Regions from separate parts of the Micromonospora sp. CNZ295 genome, predicted to be linked through region 3. Evidence: riboswitches for the same ligand, from Rfam matches in the RefSeq annotation. Region 3 holds a riboswitch; each other region holds the start of a gene.
The links. A riboswitch is a leader RNA that binds a small molecule or an ion and turns the genes downstream of it on or off. The one in region 3 is predicted to bind S-adenosylmethionine.
Positions count from the first base shown of each region.

Region 1: another riboswitch for S-adenosylmethionine. It lies ahead of EV376_RS02970 (aminotransferase class V-fold PLP-dependent enzyme); the one in region 3 lies ahead of EV376_RS19595 (ABC transporter substrate-binding protein).
Region 2: another riboswitch for S-adenosylmethionine. It lies ahead of thrC (threonine synthase); the one in region 3 lies ahead of EV376_RS19595 (ABC transporter substrate-binding protein).

Region 1 is NZ_SHKZ01000001.1:630,364-634,873, forward strand. It holds gene EV376_RS02955 (AI-2E family transporter) at 1-485, opposite strand, end outside; gene EV376_RS02960 (GroES family chaperonin) at 644-982, shown strand; gene EV376_RS30045 (hypothetical protein) at 1,043-1,210, shown strand; gene EV376_RS02965 (PrsW family intramembrane metalloprotease) at 1,284-2,771, opposite strand; SAM riboswitch class IV at 2,792-2,913, shown strand; gene EV376_RS02970 (aminotransferase class V-fold PLP-dependent enzyme) at 2,959-4,221, shown strand; gene EV376_RS02975 (FUSC family protein) at 4,229-4,510, opposite strand, start outside.
Region 2 is NZ_SHKZ01000001.1:651,080-655,589, forward strand. It holds gene EV376_RS03040 (GNAT family N-acetyltransferase) at 1-540, opposite strand, end outside; gene thrC (threonine synthase) at 882-2,168, opposite strand; SAM riboswitch class I at 2,179-2,314, opposite strand; gene EV376_RS03050 (DoxX family protein) at 2,421-2,864, opposite strand; gene EV376_RS03055 (DMT family transporter) at 2,985-3,950, opposite strand; gene EV376_RS03060 (helix-turn-helix domain-containing protein) at 4,040-4,354, shown strand; gene EV376_RS03065 (winged helix-turn-helix domain-containing protein) at 4,394-4,510, opposite strand, start outside.
Region 3 is NZ_SHKZ01000001.1:4,185,258-4,189,767, forward strand. It holds gene EV376_RS19580 (VOC family protein) at 1-229, shown strand, start outside; gene EV376_RS19585 (amino acid ABC transporter ATP-binding protein) at 281-1,012, opposite strand; gene EV376_RS19590 (amino acid ABC transporter permease) at 1,009-1,782, opposite strand; gene EV376_RS19595 (ABC transporter substrate-binding protein) at 1,853-2,677, opposite strand; SAM riboswitch class IV at 2,908-3,021, opposite strand; gene EV376_RS19600 (RraA family protein) at 3,103-3,795, opposite strand; gene EV376_RS19605 (glycoside hydrolase family 15 protein) at 3,974-4,510, shown strand, end outside.

The DNA.
Region 1 (4,510 bases), 3.6 Mb from region 3:
AGGGTCAGCGTGCCGATCACCCCGGCGAGCCCGCCCACCAGGACCACGGCGGTCGCCAGCGACCGCGGGAACCGGGCCCGCAACAGCCAGCCCACCGCCGGAGCGAGCAACGCGGAGAGCAGCAGCGCGATGGCCAGCGGGATGATCACGATGCGGATCTGGCCGACGATCCTCATCAGCGCCCAGGCGACGATGCCGATCACGATCAGCCGCCACGACCAGGCGGCGCTGATCCGCAACGCGTGCGGGACGTCCGCGTCGTCCCGGCTGGTGGTGGAGTTGTGCATCGCGGCGGGCGGCTCCGCGCCGACCACCGTCGCCGACGGTGACGCCACCGGGCCCGGTCGCTCCGGCGAGGCGGCGCCGGCCTCCGGGTCGTCAGCGGCACGGCGGACCGCGGCCAACTCCCGCCGGGCCCGGACCGACTCACGACCCGACTCGTACGCGCGACGGAACCGTCCACGCATCCGCTCGAAGCGGCTCAAGCGCACCTCCTGACGAAGTAGCGGTACCGGCACGGTCAGGTCGGACAGGATACGCCCGTTCCCGCCACCGTAGGCCAGATCCGCCACACGAATGCCCCCGCCCCCGCGACCGTAACCACGGCCGGGCCGCCGGGGCGGGACACGGTAGCGTCTTCCGCGTGACCGCCGACAAGAATCTCGACTCCGGCCTGCCGATCCGGCTGCTGCACGACCGGGTGCTGGTACGCATGGAGGGAAGCGAGGGTGAGCGCCGCTCCACCGCCGGCATCGTGATCCCGGCGACCGCCGCCGTCGGCAAGCGGCTGGCCTGGGCCACCGCCGTCGGGGTGGGCCCGAGTGTCCGCTCCATCGTCTCCGGCGACCGGGTGCTCTTCGATCCCGACGACCGCTCCGAGGTCGAGCTGCACGGCCGGGAGTACGTGCTGCTCCGCGAGCGCGACGTGCACGCCGTCGCCGCGCAACGCGTGGAGCCCGACTCGACGGGTCTCTACCTGTAGGGCCGTTTGCGCCGCTCCCTCCCGGGAAGCCAGCCGCACCAGGGGCCCTGGGGAGGGACGATGCCGGAGCTGATCAAGAAGTTGCTCTTCTGGGGCTTCATCGCGTTCCTGATCTACTTCATGGCGTTCCGCCCCGAGGGTGCCGCCGAGATGTTCAAGGCGATCGGCGCCGGCCTGGTAGCGATCTTCCAGGGTTTCGGTGACTTCCTGACCGGCCTCACCGCCTGACCGCCATCGGCCGCGGGCCCGGCGCGGGTCGTGACCGGTGGACCCCGGCGACCCGCGGCGCTGCGAACCGACGTCAGTACCGGCCGGGCGGCCAGGGGGCCGGCGGGCGGAGACCGGGCCAGCCGGGCGGCGGGCCGTAGCCGGGCGGGAACGCGGGCGGCGGTGGCGGGGCGAGCACGACCGGGATCGGGACCACCGGCTCGTCCGGCGCCTCCACCGGCCGCTGCGAGCCGTCCGGGAACCGCAGGTGGTAGCGGTGCCCGTCCCAGACGCCGACCGGGGCGTACGGGTCACGGCCGACGAAGAACGCGCGGTAGCCGCTGATCATCTCCAACAGGTGGCGCTCCTCGGCGGCGGCCCGCTCCCGGTCCTTGGGGCGGCTGTCCAGCCCACGCCGCATGCCGTCGCGCAGCAACGCGAGCCGGGTCGCGGCGAACTGGTACCCCCGCATCGCCTTCAGGCCGGCGTCGCCGCCGACCCGCTTGGCCCACGCCCGCGCCGCGTGCCGTCGCCCGAGGCTGCTCAGCGCCGCCACCTCGGGCGGGGTGAGCCACCCGGCGCGGACGTAGTCCGGGAGGGTGCGCTCGGTGAGCCGGCCCTCCCAGGACCGCAGCCAGACGGCCAGCCCGACCATGCCGAAGAAGATCGGCACCATGACACCGAGGAACCCGTAGAGCAGGATCAGCGGCTGGCCGGTGGCCTGCGTGAGCGTCGGCAGCAGGTTCCACGTGCCGTGCAGCATCATCGCCAGCAGCAGACCCGCGACCGGCGCCAGCACCCGCACCCGACGGTCGGCGGTACGGGCGGCGATGCCCAGCCCCACCCCGGTCATCGAGGTGAACAGCGGGTGGGCGAACCCGAAGAGCAGGATGCGCACGATGAAGATGGCGATGACCTGCTGCGTGCCGGTCGCCGGGCCGTACTGCTCGACACCGGTCCGGTAGCCGTAACCGCCCAGGTAGAGGATGTTCTCCACCATCGCGAAGCCGATCGCGGAGAGCCCGCAGTAGACCAGGGCGTCGGTGATCCCGGAGATCTCCCGGCGCCGGAAGATCAGCAGCAGGATCGGCCCGAGCGCCTTGGTCAGCTCCTCGATGAACGGCGCGACAAGCACGGCCGTGAGCGCGACGGGCAGGCTCAGCCGCTCGAAGACGCCGGCAGCGAAGCCGTTGACCGTCAGCGAGGCGGCCGTCGAGACGAACGCGCCCCACGCGAAGCAGAAGATCAGGTACTTCAGCGGCTCCGGCTCGTACCGGTCGAGCCACAGGAAACAGGCCACCAGCACCGGAACCGGAAGGATCGCCGCGATCACGCCGACCAGCAGTGCCTCACCGCCGAGGCTCTCGCCGAGTCGCCACACCATGAAGACGGCGCAGGCGGCGATCAGCAGGACCACCCCGCCGAGCACCAGGTAGCGGACCCAGCTCGTACGGCGTACCGGCATCCGGGGGCTGGCCGACGGGTCGGCGGCGGTCGGCGACGGCGGCAGGGGCACGCCGGGCGGGGTGTCGGCCATGACGTCAGCGTAGTCACCGCCGGCCCGCCGGGACGGCCGCACCACGGCCCGCTATGCTGCGGGCAGGTCACGAGCGCCAGCGTCAAGCCCCGGCTTGCTGGCCGGCAACCCTCGTCGAGGTTCGCGGTGGGGTGCCCCGGGTGATGACCGGGCCCGGCCCGATCCGCGCGCCGGGCAAGCGCGGACCCCGCCCGTGTGCCCACCGGGGTCCCTGGCCCCGGAGGCGCCGCAGATGACGCTCACTCTCCTACCCCCACCGGCGACGTCGCTCGCCCAGGCCGGACCGCTCGACGTGCTCGGCGTACCGGGTCAGGTCAACCTGGACTACGCGGCCACCGCGCCGTGCGCGCGGGCCGCCGCCGACGCGGTGGCCGAGCTGCTCCCCTGGTACGCGAGCGTGCACCGGGGCGCGGGTGCGCTGTCGCGGCGCTGCACGCTGGCGTACGAGCGGGCCCGCCAGGCGGTCGGCGACTTCTTCGGCGCCCGGCCGGACGACCACGTGGTCTTCACCCGGAACACCACGGACGCGCTGAACCTGCTGGCCCGGGCACTGCCGGCCGGCGGCACGGTGGTGACCTTCGGCGGCGAGCACCACGCCAACCTGCTGCCCTGGCCGCGCGGCTCGGTCCGGCTGCCGGTGCCGGATGCCCCGGCCGGCGCCGTCCGCGCGCTCGACGCCGCCCTCGGCGAACTGCGCCGGGGCGGCGGTCCCGGCCGCGAGCTGCCGGTGCTGGTCGCGGTGACCGGTGCGAGCAACGTGACCGGCGAACGCTGGCCGGTGGCCGAGCTGGCCCGGGTCGCCCGCCGGCACCGGGCCCGGATCGTAGTGGACGCCGCGCAGCTCGCCCCGCACGCTCCCGTCGACGTCCGCACCCTCGACGTCGACTACCTGGCCGCCTCCGGGCACAAGCTGTACGCGCCGTTCGGCGCGGGTGTGCTCATCGGGCGGGCCGACTGGCTGGACGCGGCGCCGCCCTACCTCGCCGGCGGCGGGGCGACCAGCCATGTCGGCGCCGCCACCCACGACGTCCGCTGGGCGACCGGGCCGGCCCGGCACGAGGCCGGAACGCCGAACCTGTTCGGCGCGGTGGCCCTCGCCGCGGTCTGCGACGCCCTGGCCGCCGCCGACCGGGTGGCGTTGCACGACGCCGAGCAGGCGTTGCTGGGCCGGTTGCGCGACGGCCTCCGGGCGCTGCCGCACGTGGTCGAGCTGCGCACGTTCGGCCCCGACGCGCCACGGGTGGGGATCGTCTCGTTCGTGGTGGCCGGTCGGGACTCGGCCGAGGTGGCGGCCGGCCTCGCCCGGCACCAGCAGATCGGCGTACGCGACGGCCTGTTCTGCGCCCACCCGCTCGCCCGGCGGCTGCTCGCCGAGGCGGCCGCGCGTGCCGGCCGGCGGGACCTGCCGGCGACGGCGCTGCGCGCCAGCATCGGGCTGGGCAGCACGGCGGACCACGTGGACCGGCTGGTGACGGCGCTCGCCGCGCTCGGCTGACGGGCGGTCAGCCGACCGGCGGTGCGGTGGGCGGCTTGGCTGTGCCGTTCCGCTCGGCCGACGCCCCGGCCCCGTCCGGCTCGCCGAAGGACCGGCGAACCCAGCGGTTCGCCTCGTCCTGCGCGATGCCGGAGGCGACCAGCAGGTCGCTGGCCGTGGTACGCACCTGCGCGATCACGACGCTGCCGGAGAAGCCCACCCCCTCCTCGTACGCCCGACCGGCCTCGCTGACCGCCCGCAGCGACCGCTCGCGGGCCTTCTCCGCCTCCGCTCCCGCGGCGAACTCCTG
Region 2 (4,510 bases), 3.5 Mb from region 3:
ATAGCCGGCGGCGCGCCGGCGGGCACCGGCCAGCAGCTCCTCCAGCGCGGCGTGGTCGACCCCCGCGACGTCCAGCCGCCGCCGGACCTCCGTCAGCGCCGCCTGCGCGCCGGTGGTCGCGGCGAAGGCCCCGCCGGCCTCCGGGCGGGCCGGCCCACCCGGCAGCGCCGTCACCGTGTCCCCGAACATCCGCTTACGGCCGTGCGCCCGGGCCACCTCGATCGCGTACGCCAGGAGCGCGCGACCCGCGCCCCGGCGCCGGTGCTCGGGGTGGACGGCCAGCGTGATGCTGGCGTTGTCGGTGTTGTCGAGCTGCGGCAACCGCAGTTCGAGATGGCCGGCGGCCACGCCGTCGAGCCGGGCGAGGGCGCGGAGCACGGTGAGGCCCGGCATCGGGTTGGCCGCGTACGCCGCGAACTGGTCCCGGGTCTGGTTCGGGAAATCGGGCTGGTCGGCGGCGGTCGCCGCGAACGCGACCCGGTGCGCCTCGTCGATCGCGGCCGGGTCGGCGGCGTCGTACGGCGTGACGGCGATGCTCATGGCTTCGAGCGTGCGCGGAAAACGCGATCGGGGCCAGCGGTTTTCCGCCGGCCCCGATCGGACGTTGGTCGGGAGGGACGATCGCACAACGCCTCCGGCGCTGGGTCGAAAGAACAAGGTCTTCGGCGACACGCCCTCCCGCACGGAGCATCTTGCGCTGCCCGATTGCCGACGTCAAGTCCTTCACCGCGCGTTTTCCGCACTGAGCGCGAAATGCCGACTACCGTCCGGATCTCCCACCCCACCCCCTCCCACGCCGTCGACCATGAAGTTACAGCCGGGGAAAGCGCTTTCGAGCGCTAATAGTTCATGATCAACCGTGGGTGGGCGGGGGTGGGGGTTCAGGACAGGAGGCCGGCGTCTCGGGCGGCGCGTAGGGAGGGCTTGATGCGGTGGGTGGGGCCGACCTGGCTCGCGACGGCGTCCAGCGTCTTCAGGCCCTCGCCCGTGTTGAACACGACCGTCTCGGCGGCCGGGTCGAGGCGGCCGGACTCGACGAGCTTGCGCAGCGCGGCGACGGTCACGCCACCCGCGGTCTCGGCGAAGACCCCGGTGGTACGGGCCAGCAGCCGGATCCCGGCGCGGATCTCCTCGTCGTCGACTTGGTCCATCCAGCCGCCGGTCCGGCGGACCGCCTCGAGGGCGTACAGGCCGGCGGCGGGGTCGCCGATGTTCAGCGACTTGGCGATCCCGGTCGGCTTGACCGGGGTGATGGTGTCGGTGCCGTCGTGCAGGGCGGTGGCGATCGGGTTGCAGCCGGTGGACTGCGCGCCGAACACCTTCCAGCCACCGGCCGGCGCCTCGACGAGCCCGATCTCGACCAGCTCGCTGAACGCCTTGTCGATCTTCGTAAGCAGCTCGCCGGAGGCCATCGGGATCACCACCTGGGCGGGGATCCGCCAGCCGAGCTGCTCGGCCACCTCGTAGCCGAGCGTCTTCGACCCCTCCGCGTAGTACGGGCGCACGTTCACGTTGACGAACGCGGTGTCCTCGAACTCGTCGGTCTCCACCAGCTCCCCGCAGAGCCGGTTCACGTCGTCGTACGACCCGTCGATCGCGACCAGGTCGCCGCCGTACACGGCGGTCGTGACCACCTTGCCCTGCTCCAGGTCGCTGGGGATGAAGACGACCGACGGGATGCCGGCCCGGGCGGCGTGCGCGGCGACCGAGTTGGCCAGGTTGCCGGTGGAGGCGCAGGCGAACCGGGTGAAGCCCAACGCCCGCGCCGCGGTCAGCGCCACCGAGACCACGCGGTCCTTGAAGGAGTGGGTCGGGTTGGCGCTGTCGTCCTTGACCCACAGTGGCGCGGTGATGCCCAGCTCGGCGGCGAGGTTCGGGGCGGCGACCAGCGGGGTGAAGCCCGGGTCGAGGGTGACCCGCGCGGCCGCGTCCTGGCCGGCGGGGAGCAGCGCGGCGTACCGCCAGATGTTCTTCGGGCCCGCCTCGATCTGCTCCCGGGTGACGGCGGCGAGGGCGGCGGTGTCGTAGTCCACCTCGAGCGGACCGAAACATTCGTAACAGGCGTGCTGGGCGGCGAGCGGGTACCGGGCCGAACAGGCGCGACAGACCAGGGCGCGGGCGGGGCTGGTGGTGGTGTCGATGCCGGACGGGACGAGCGTCGACGTCATGTCGAGAGTCCTCTCATCTTTCCCCGCTTCGCGCTCTGCGGCGGGGACGGAATTGGCACCTGCCCCGCCGGTCGCTCTGCGGTGAGCGCGCGGGGTGGTTGCCGGGGCGTCGTCGGGCCGTATCCCTCAGCCCCTCTGGATGAGGTATGTAGTTGTGCCGCCGAGTCTAAGCACCGCCAGGTGGCTGGCAACCGCCTCTTCCCACGGAGTGGCCAGATGTGACCTAGCCCGCAACCTGCCGGCCGCCCTGGTTCAGACCGGGACGGAGCGGGGCGACGGCGAATTGGCGGCGGCCGAGCGCCGGGCGGGGAGCAGGGTGTCCAACGCCCAGGTACCGGGCCCGAGCACCGCGACCAGGAAGAAGGACCAGCAGAACAGGATCGGCAGCTCGCCGTGGTTGCGCAGCGGCAGCAGCGCCTCGGGCTGGTGGACGACGAAGTACGCGTAGGCCATCGACCCGGACGCCAGCAGCGCGGCCGGCCGGGTGAGGAAGCCGACGAGCACCAGGCCGCCGCACACGACCTGGATCAGCGCCGCCCACCAGCCGGGCCACTCCCCGACGGCTACGGCCTGACCCGTGCCCCGGTTGCCGCCGAAGACGCCGAAGAGCGAAGCGAGGCCGTGGCACAGGAACAGCAGGCCGACCACCATGCGGAACAGGGACAGGACCGAACCGCCCAACCGATCAGTACGCATTCCGATACCTCCATTACGCCGGGTTGGGCATCAGGATGCGACCTTCGATTTAACAATGTCGATACATTCCCTCTTCGTGGGAACGCTCCCACGGCGCTCGTCCCGGCCACCTCGGACCGGCTAGCGGGCCACGACGGCGGGCGCGTCGACGACCGCCGCCGGATCGGCGACGGCGGTGGGCCGCGGCCCGGTCGTACCGCGGCGGGGGCGGACCGCGACGTTGGCTGCCACCAGGGCGGCGATGGTGACGGCCGCGCCGGCCAGCTCAACGGCAGCGGGCCGGTAACCGCGGGCGACCTGTACGGCGAAGGTGGTCACCGGGACCAGGTTCATGAACAGCGCCGCGTTGGCCGCGCCCAGGCGCTGCACGCCGGTGTTCCAGGCCAGCCCGGCGACCACCGCGGCGACGATCACGACGTACGCCAGTTGCGGTGCGACCGCGACGAGGTCGGCCGCGGCGGGTACGTGCTGCCAGCCGGCGAGGTCGGCCGAGGCGCTGGCGGCCAGCATGGCGAACGTGCCGGCGACCGACGTCAGCGTGGTGTAGCGGAGTGGCGTCCACTCGCCGAACCGGGTGGCGCCGTGGGTGTAGATCGCCCAGCCGAGCACCGCGCCGCTGGTCAGCAGGGCGCCCAACCCGAACTCGTCGAATCCGTCGAGCCGGCCGCGGGTGATCACCAGACCGACGCCCACCAGCGCGACCAGGGAGAGCCCGAGCAGCAGCGGCCGCGGGCGTACGCCGTCGCGGGCCCACCGGACCAGTTGGGTGACCACCGGGATGGTGGACGCGAAGAGCGCGATCTGCTGCGGGGTGGCGTACCCGAGGGCCAGGTTGGCCAGCAGGTTGAAGCCGGCGAACCCGCCGATGCCGAGCAGCGCCACCTCGGTGGCCCGACGGCCGGGACGCAGCGCGGCGGCGCCCTCCCGGATCAGCAGCAGCGCGACCAGGATCGCGGTGGCCAGCAGATAGCGGGCGGTGGTCAGGTTGAGCGCGTCGACCCGGCCCAGCGCGCTGGCCAGCACGGGGAACATCACCCCCCAGCTCAGGACGGCGAGCAGCGGAAAGGCGGCCGCGCGAGAGCGCATGGAAGCTCCTTGTTCGAGTACCGTCGAACCAACGACGCCGACCCTACGGCCTTGTTCGACGAAACTCGAACAACGGTTACACTCGTCACATGGAGCTGCACGAACCCGCGCTGGACGAGGTCCCGGTCACGGCCGTCCTGGCCGCACTGGCCGACGACGTCCGGCTCCAGATCGTGCGGGTGCTCGCCACCGGCGGTGAGCACGCCTGCGGCACGTTCGAGTTCGGCGTCTCCAAGGCCACCCGCAGCCACCACCTGAAGGTGCTACGTGAGGCCGGGTTCACCCGGACCCGGATCGCCGGCACCACCCGCTTCGTCCGGCTGCGCCGCGACGAGCTCGACCGCCGCTACCCCGGCCTGCTGGACGCGATACTCACCGAACGGGCAGGGCGGGACGCCGCCTGACGGCGCCCAGGCGATCGGAGCCGGACCAGGTGAACTGCGTCAGCGCTTGCGCTCACGGACGTAGACACCGCGCCCCTGGTGCCCCTCGACCAGACCCTCGGCGCGGAGAATGAGCATCGCCGAGCGGATGACCTGGGTCGAAACGCCGTACTTCGC
Region 3 (4,510 bases):
CTTCCAGCGGGTGCCGGAGGGCAAGCGGGCCAAGAACCGCGTACACCTGGACGTGCGGGCCGCGCCCGGGCTGGCGGGCGACGCGCGGATGGCGGCCCTGGAGGCGGCGGCCGAGCGGCTCGTCGCGCTCGGCGCCACCCGGCTCGCCCGGCACGAGCCGGCGCCGCCGCTCGAAGCCGGTCACATCGTGCTCGCCGACCCCGAGGGCAACGAGTTCTGCCTCGACTGACCGCCGCCCCGGTCGGCGTCCCCGGCCCGACCGGGGACGTCGACCGGGCGACTAGAGGACCTGGGAGAGGAACCGCCGCAGCCGCGGGTGCCCGGCGGCTTCGAAGATCGCCGCCGGCGCGCCGGACTCCAGCACGACGCCCCGGTCCATGAACGCGACGGTGTCGGCCACCTCGCGGGCGAACCCCATCTCGTGGGTGACCACCACCATCGTCATGCCGCCCGCGGACAGCTCCGCCATCAGCGACAGCACACCCTTGACCAGCTCCGGGTCGAGCGCCGAGGTGGCCTCGTCGAAGAGCATCACCTGCGGTGCCAGCGCCAGCGCCCGCGCGATGGCGACCCGCTGCTGCTGGCCGCCGGACAGCTGCGCCGGCCGGGCGTCGGCCTTGGCGGCCAGCCCCACCCGGTCCAGCTGGTGCCGGGCCACCGCCACCGCCTCATCCTCGGGCAGCCCGCGGATCCGTCGCAGCGCGAGCGTCACGTTGCGCAGCACGCTCATGTGCGGGAAGAGGTTGAACTGCTGGAACACCATCCCGACCCGCTGCCGCAGCCGGTCCGGGTCGTCGGTGAGTACGCTGCGGCCGTCGAGCAGCACGTCGCCGCGGTCCGGCTCGATCAGCCGGTTGATCGTCCGCAGCAGCGTCGACTTGCCCGAGCCGGACGGGCCGATCACGCACGCGGTCGCCCCGCTGGGCACCTCCAGGTCGACGCCCCGCAGCACCCGGTTCGCCCCGAACGCGAGATGCACGTCCCGGACGCTCACGCTGACCGACGCGCTCATCGCGGGCCCCCTTCCACCGCGCCGGCGAGCGCGAGATCGTCGTCCTCGTCGTCGGGTGGCCCGGCCGCCCGGCCGTGCCGCAGCCGGCGGTCGATCGCGTTGACCGCGTGGGTCAGCGGCACCGTCAGCGCCAGGTAGAACAGGCCGGCCAGCAGCAGCGCCGACTGGTTGCCGGTGTTCGCCGCGTAGTCCTGCCCGATCCGGAACAGCTCCCGCTGGCTGGCCAGCAGGCCGAGGAAGTAGACCAGGCTGGAGTCCTTGATCAGCGCGATGAGCTGGTTCACCCAGGCGGGCAGCACCCGGCGGACCCCCTGCGGGATGATCACCACCCGCATCGCCTCGCCCCAGGAGAGCCCCAACGCCCGGGCGCCTTCCAGCTGCGCGGTCTCCACCGACTGGATGCCGGAGCGGAAGATCTCCCCGATGTACGCCGCCGCGATCAGCGACAGCGCCAGGATGCCCAGCGGATAGGGGTTCGGGCCCCAGACCTGCATGCCCAGCGGCGCCAGGCCCACACCGATCAGCAGGATGGTCGCCGCCGCCGGCAGGCCGCGGAAGACGTCCGTGTAGACCCGGGCCGGCCAGCGCAACCATCGGGTACGCGAGATACCGGCGACCGCGAGCAGCATGCCGAGCACCGAACCGATCAGGGCCGCGGAGACCGCCAGGATCAGCGTGTTGGGCAGCCCGACGGTGAGCATGTCGGGCAGCGCCTCGCGCATCGACTCCCAGTCGAAGAAGGTCTCCCACAACGTCCGTAGCGGGTCCACGATGCACCTCCGGTGTTAAGAAGGGCCCCTTCACCTCGCCCGGCGTTGCGAAGGGGCCCTTCCTGCGGGTTCAGCGGGCGCCGCTGCCGGGCCTGAAGTCAGCCGGGATCGGGCGGCCGGGGTAGTACTGCTCCTGGAGCCGCTGCCAGGTGCCGTCGGCGATCACCTCGTCGAGAGCCTTGTCCAGCGCCTCGCGGAGCGCGTCGTTGCCCTTGGCGAACGCGTACGCGGTCGGGGCCGGGCTGAGCAGCTTCGCCGCCACCTTGATCTTGCTGCTGTTGTCCGCGGCGAACTTGTCGCCGATCTCGGCCGGGGCGATCCAGGCGTCGGCCGTACCGGCCTTGAGCTGGTTGGCCGCGGCGTTGTAGTCCGGCACCCGCACCGGGTCGAGCTGGTTGCCGGTGGCGTAGTCGTCCTGGACGGTGCCCTGCACGACCACCACCCGCTTGCCGGCGAGCTGGTCGAAGCTGGTGATCGACGAGCCGGCCGGCACGTCGAGTCCGAAGTAGCCGAAGTCGTAGCCGTTGCCGAAGTCGACGGTCTTCCTCCGCGCCTCGGTGATGGTGATCGACGAGCTGCCCACATCGAACTTGCGGTTGGCGACCTGGGACAGCAGAGCCGAGAAGTCGGTGCCCACGAACTCGACCTTCAGGCCGAGCTTGTCGGCCGCGGCCACCAGCAGGTCGTTGTCGAAGCCGGTGAACTCGCCGTCCTTGAGGTAGACGTTCGGCGGCGCGTCGGTGAGTGTGCCGGCGCGCAGCACACCCGGCTGGAGCAGGTTGTACGGGTTGTCGGCGCGGTCGTCCGCGCCGCCGCACGCGGTCAGCGTGGCGGCGCCGAGGACGGCGGCGACGGCGAGAGTGGCGGCCCGGGTCAGGGTGGAACGGAATCGCACAGGTGCCTCCGAGAGGTACGGGCGCGCACGGACGTGCGGCGCCGACGGTGCGCCCGGTGGGCGTACCGCTGGGGTGGATCAGACGGAAGGGGGATTCGGCGCGGTCAGCGACACGCGTCGGTGCAGACCCGCATCAGGTCGACATGGCGGCGCCGGGTCAGGACCAACGGCGGGGCGACGATGCGGACGTACACGGCTCTCCTCCAAGGTCTGTGCTGACCTGGGGTGCCAGGCCACGCTTGCGCCGGAGCCCTGCTCCGGTGCCTGGTCCTCACCCGGGGCACCCCTACGTGGACGAGGGTTGCCGGCCAGCAAGCCGGGGCTTCGCGCTGGCGCTCATGACCTGGGCCGAGGTTAGCAGCGCGGGCCGGTGGGCTGTCCAGCCGGTATGACCACCCTCACGTGCGGCCTCACCTGCGGATTCGTCACTCCTCGATCGCCCCGCCGATGCGGCGCAGGTGGGCGCGGAAGGTGTAGCCGGGATCGGCGTCGCGGCGGGCCAGGTACTCGGCGAACGCGGTCTGCTCGCGCAGTGTCTCGCCGGCGCGGATCCGCTGCGCCTGCACCCGCTCGGTGCGGTGGATCCGCTCCGCCGCCGCCAGCACCTCCTCGCCCCGTACCGCCGGCACGAACAGCACCCCGTCGTCGTCGGCCAGCACGAGGTCGTCGACATCGACCCGGTGCGCGCCGAAGCGGGCACTGCTGAGCGACTCCGGCTCCCGCGGGTCGACCCGGGTCGGGCCCGCCGGCAGGGCGCCGTAGCTGAAGACGGGAACGCCGATCTCCACCAGCTCCGGCGTGTCCCGGTGCAGCCCCCACACCACCAGGCCGGCGACGCCGACCGCGGCGGCCTCCAGCACCGCCAGGTCACCCACGCACGCCTCGTCGGTCCGGCCGCCGTTGTCGATCACCAGCACGTCACCGGACGCCGCGTGCCCGTACGCCTCGAGGAACACGTCCACGCTGCCGTGGTGGCGCACCGGCAGCACCCGCCCGGCGAGCCGCTGGCCGGGAACCACCGGCCGGATCCCGGCCGGCGCCACCCGCAGCGGCACCCCCAGCCGGACGCAGGCGTCGGCCACCAGGGGCGTGGACAGGTCGGTGAAGCGCTCCCGCATGGGTCCTCCCGGTCGTCGGAACGGCGCCCACATCGTAGGAACGGACAGCGGCGGGCCGGCCAGGTCCAATGGTCGGCCGCTGGCCTCCGCCGGCTCCTCGGCAGGTGGCAGGGGGCGCGGTGAGGTGTGGGCCGGCGCAGCGGGGGTAGTCGCGCGGTCGGAGACCTGGGGAGGACTCGTGGACTCGTACCCGGCGGTGGAGGCGCACGGGCTGATCGGTGACCTGCAGACCGCGGCGTTGGTGGCGATGGACGGCACGATCGACTGGTTCTGCGCCCCGCGGTTCGACTCCCCGAGCCTCTTCGCCGGCCTGCTGGACCGCCACCGCGGCGGCTACTTCCGGGCCACCCCGGACGGCGTCGACTACACGTGCAAACAGCTCTACCTGCCCGGCACCCCGATCCTGATCACCCGCTTCCTCAGCGCGGACGGGGTGGGTGAGCTCATCGACTTCATGCCCGTCGCCGGGGATCGCGCCAGCGACCGGCACCGGCTGGTCCGGATGCTGCGCGTGGTCCGGGGCACCATGCGGTTCCGCGTCGACTGCCAGCCCCGGTTCAACTACGGCCGCGACCCGCAGAAACTCGAGGTCCACCCGGAGGGCTACGTCTTCCGGAGCCCGACCTTCTCGCTCACCGTGAACCGGGTCAGTTTCGCCGACCGGTTGACCGACCGACACGAGGAGACCCGGACCGACGACGGGATCTGCCTGGTG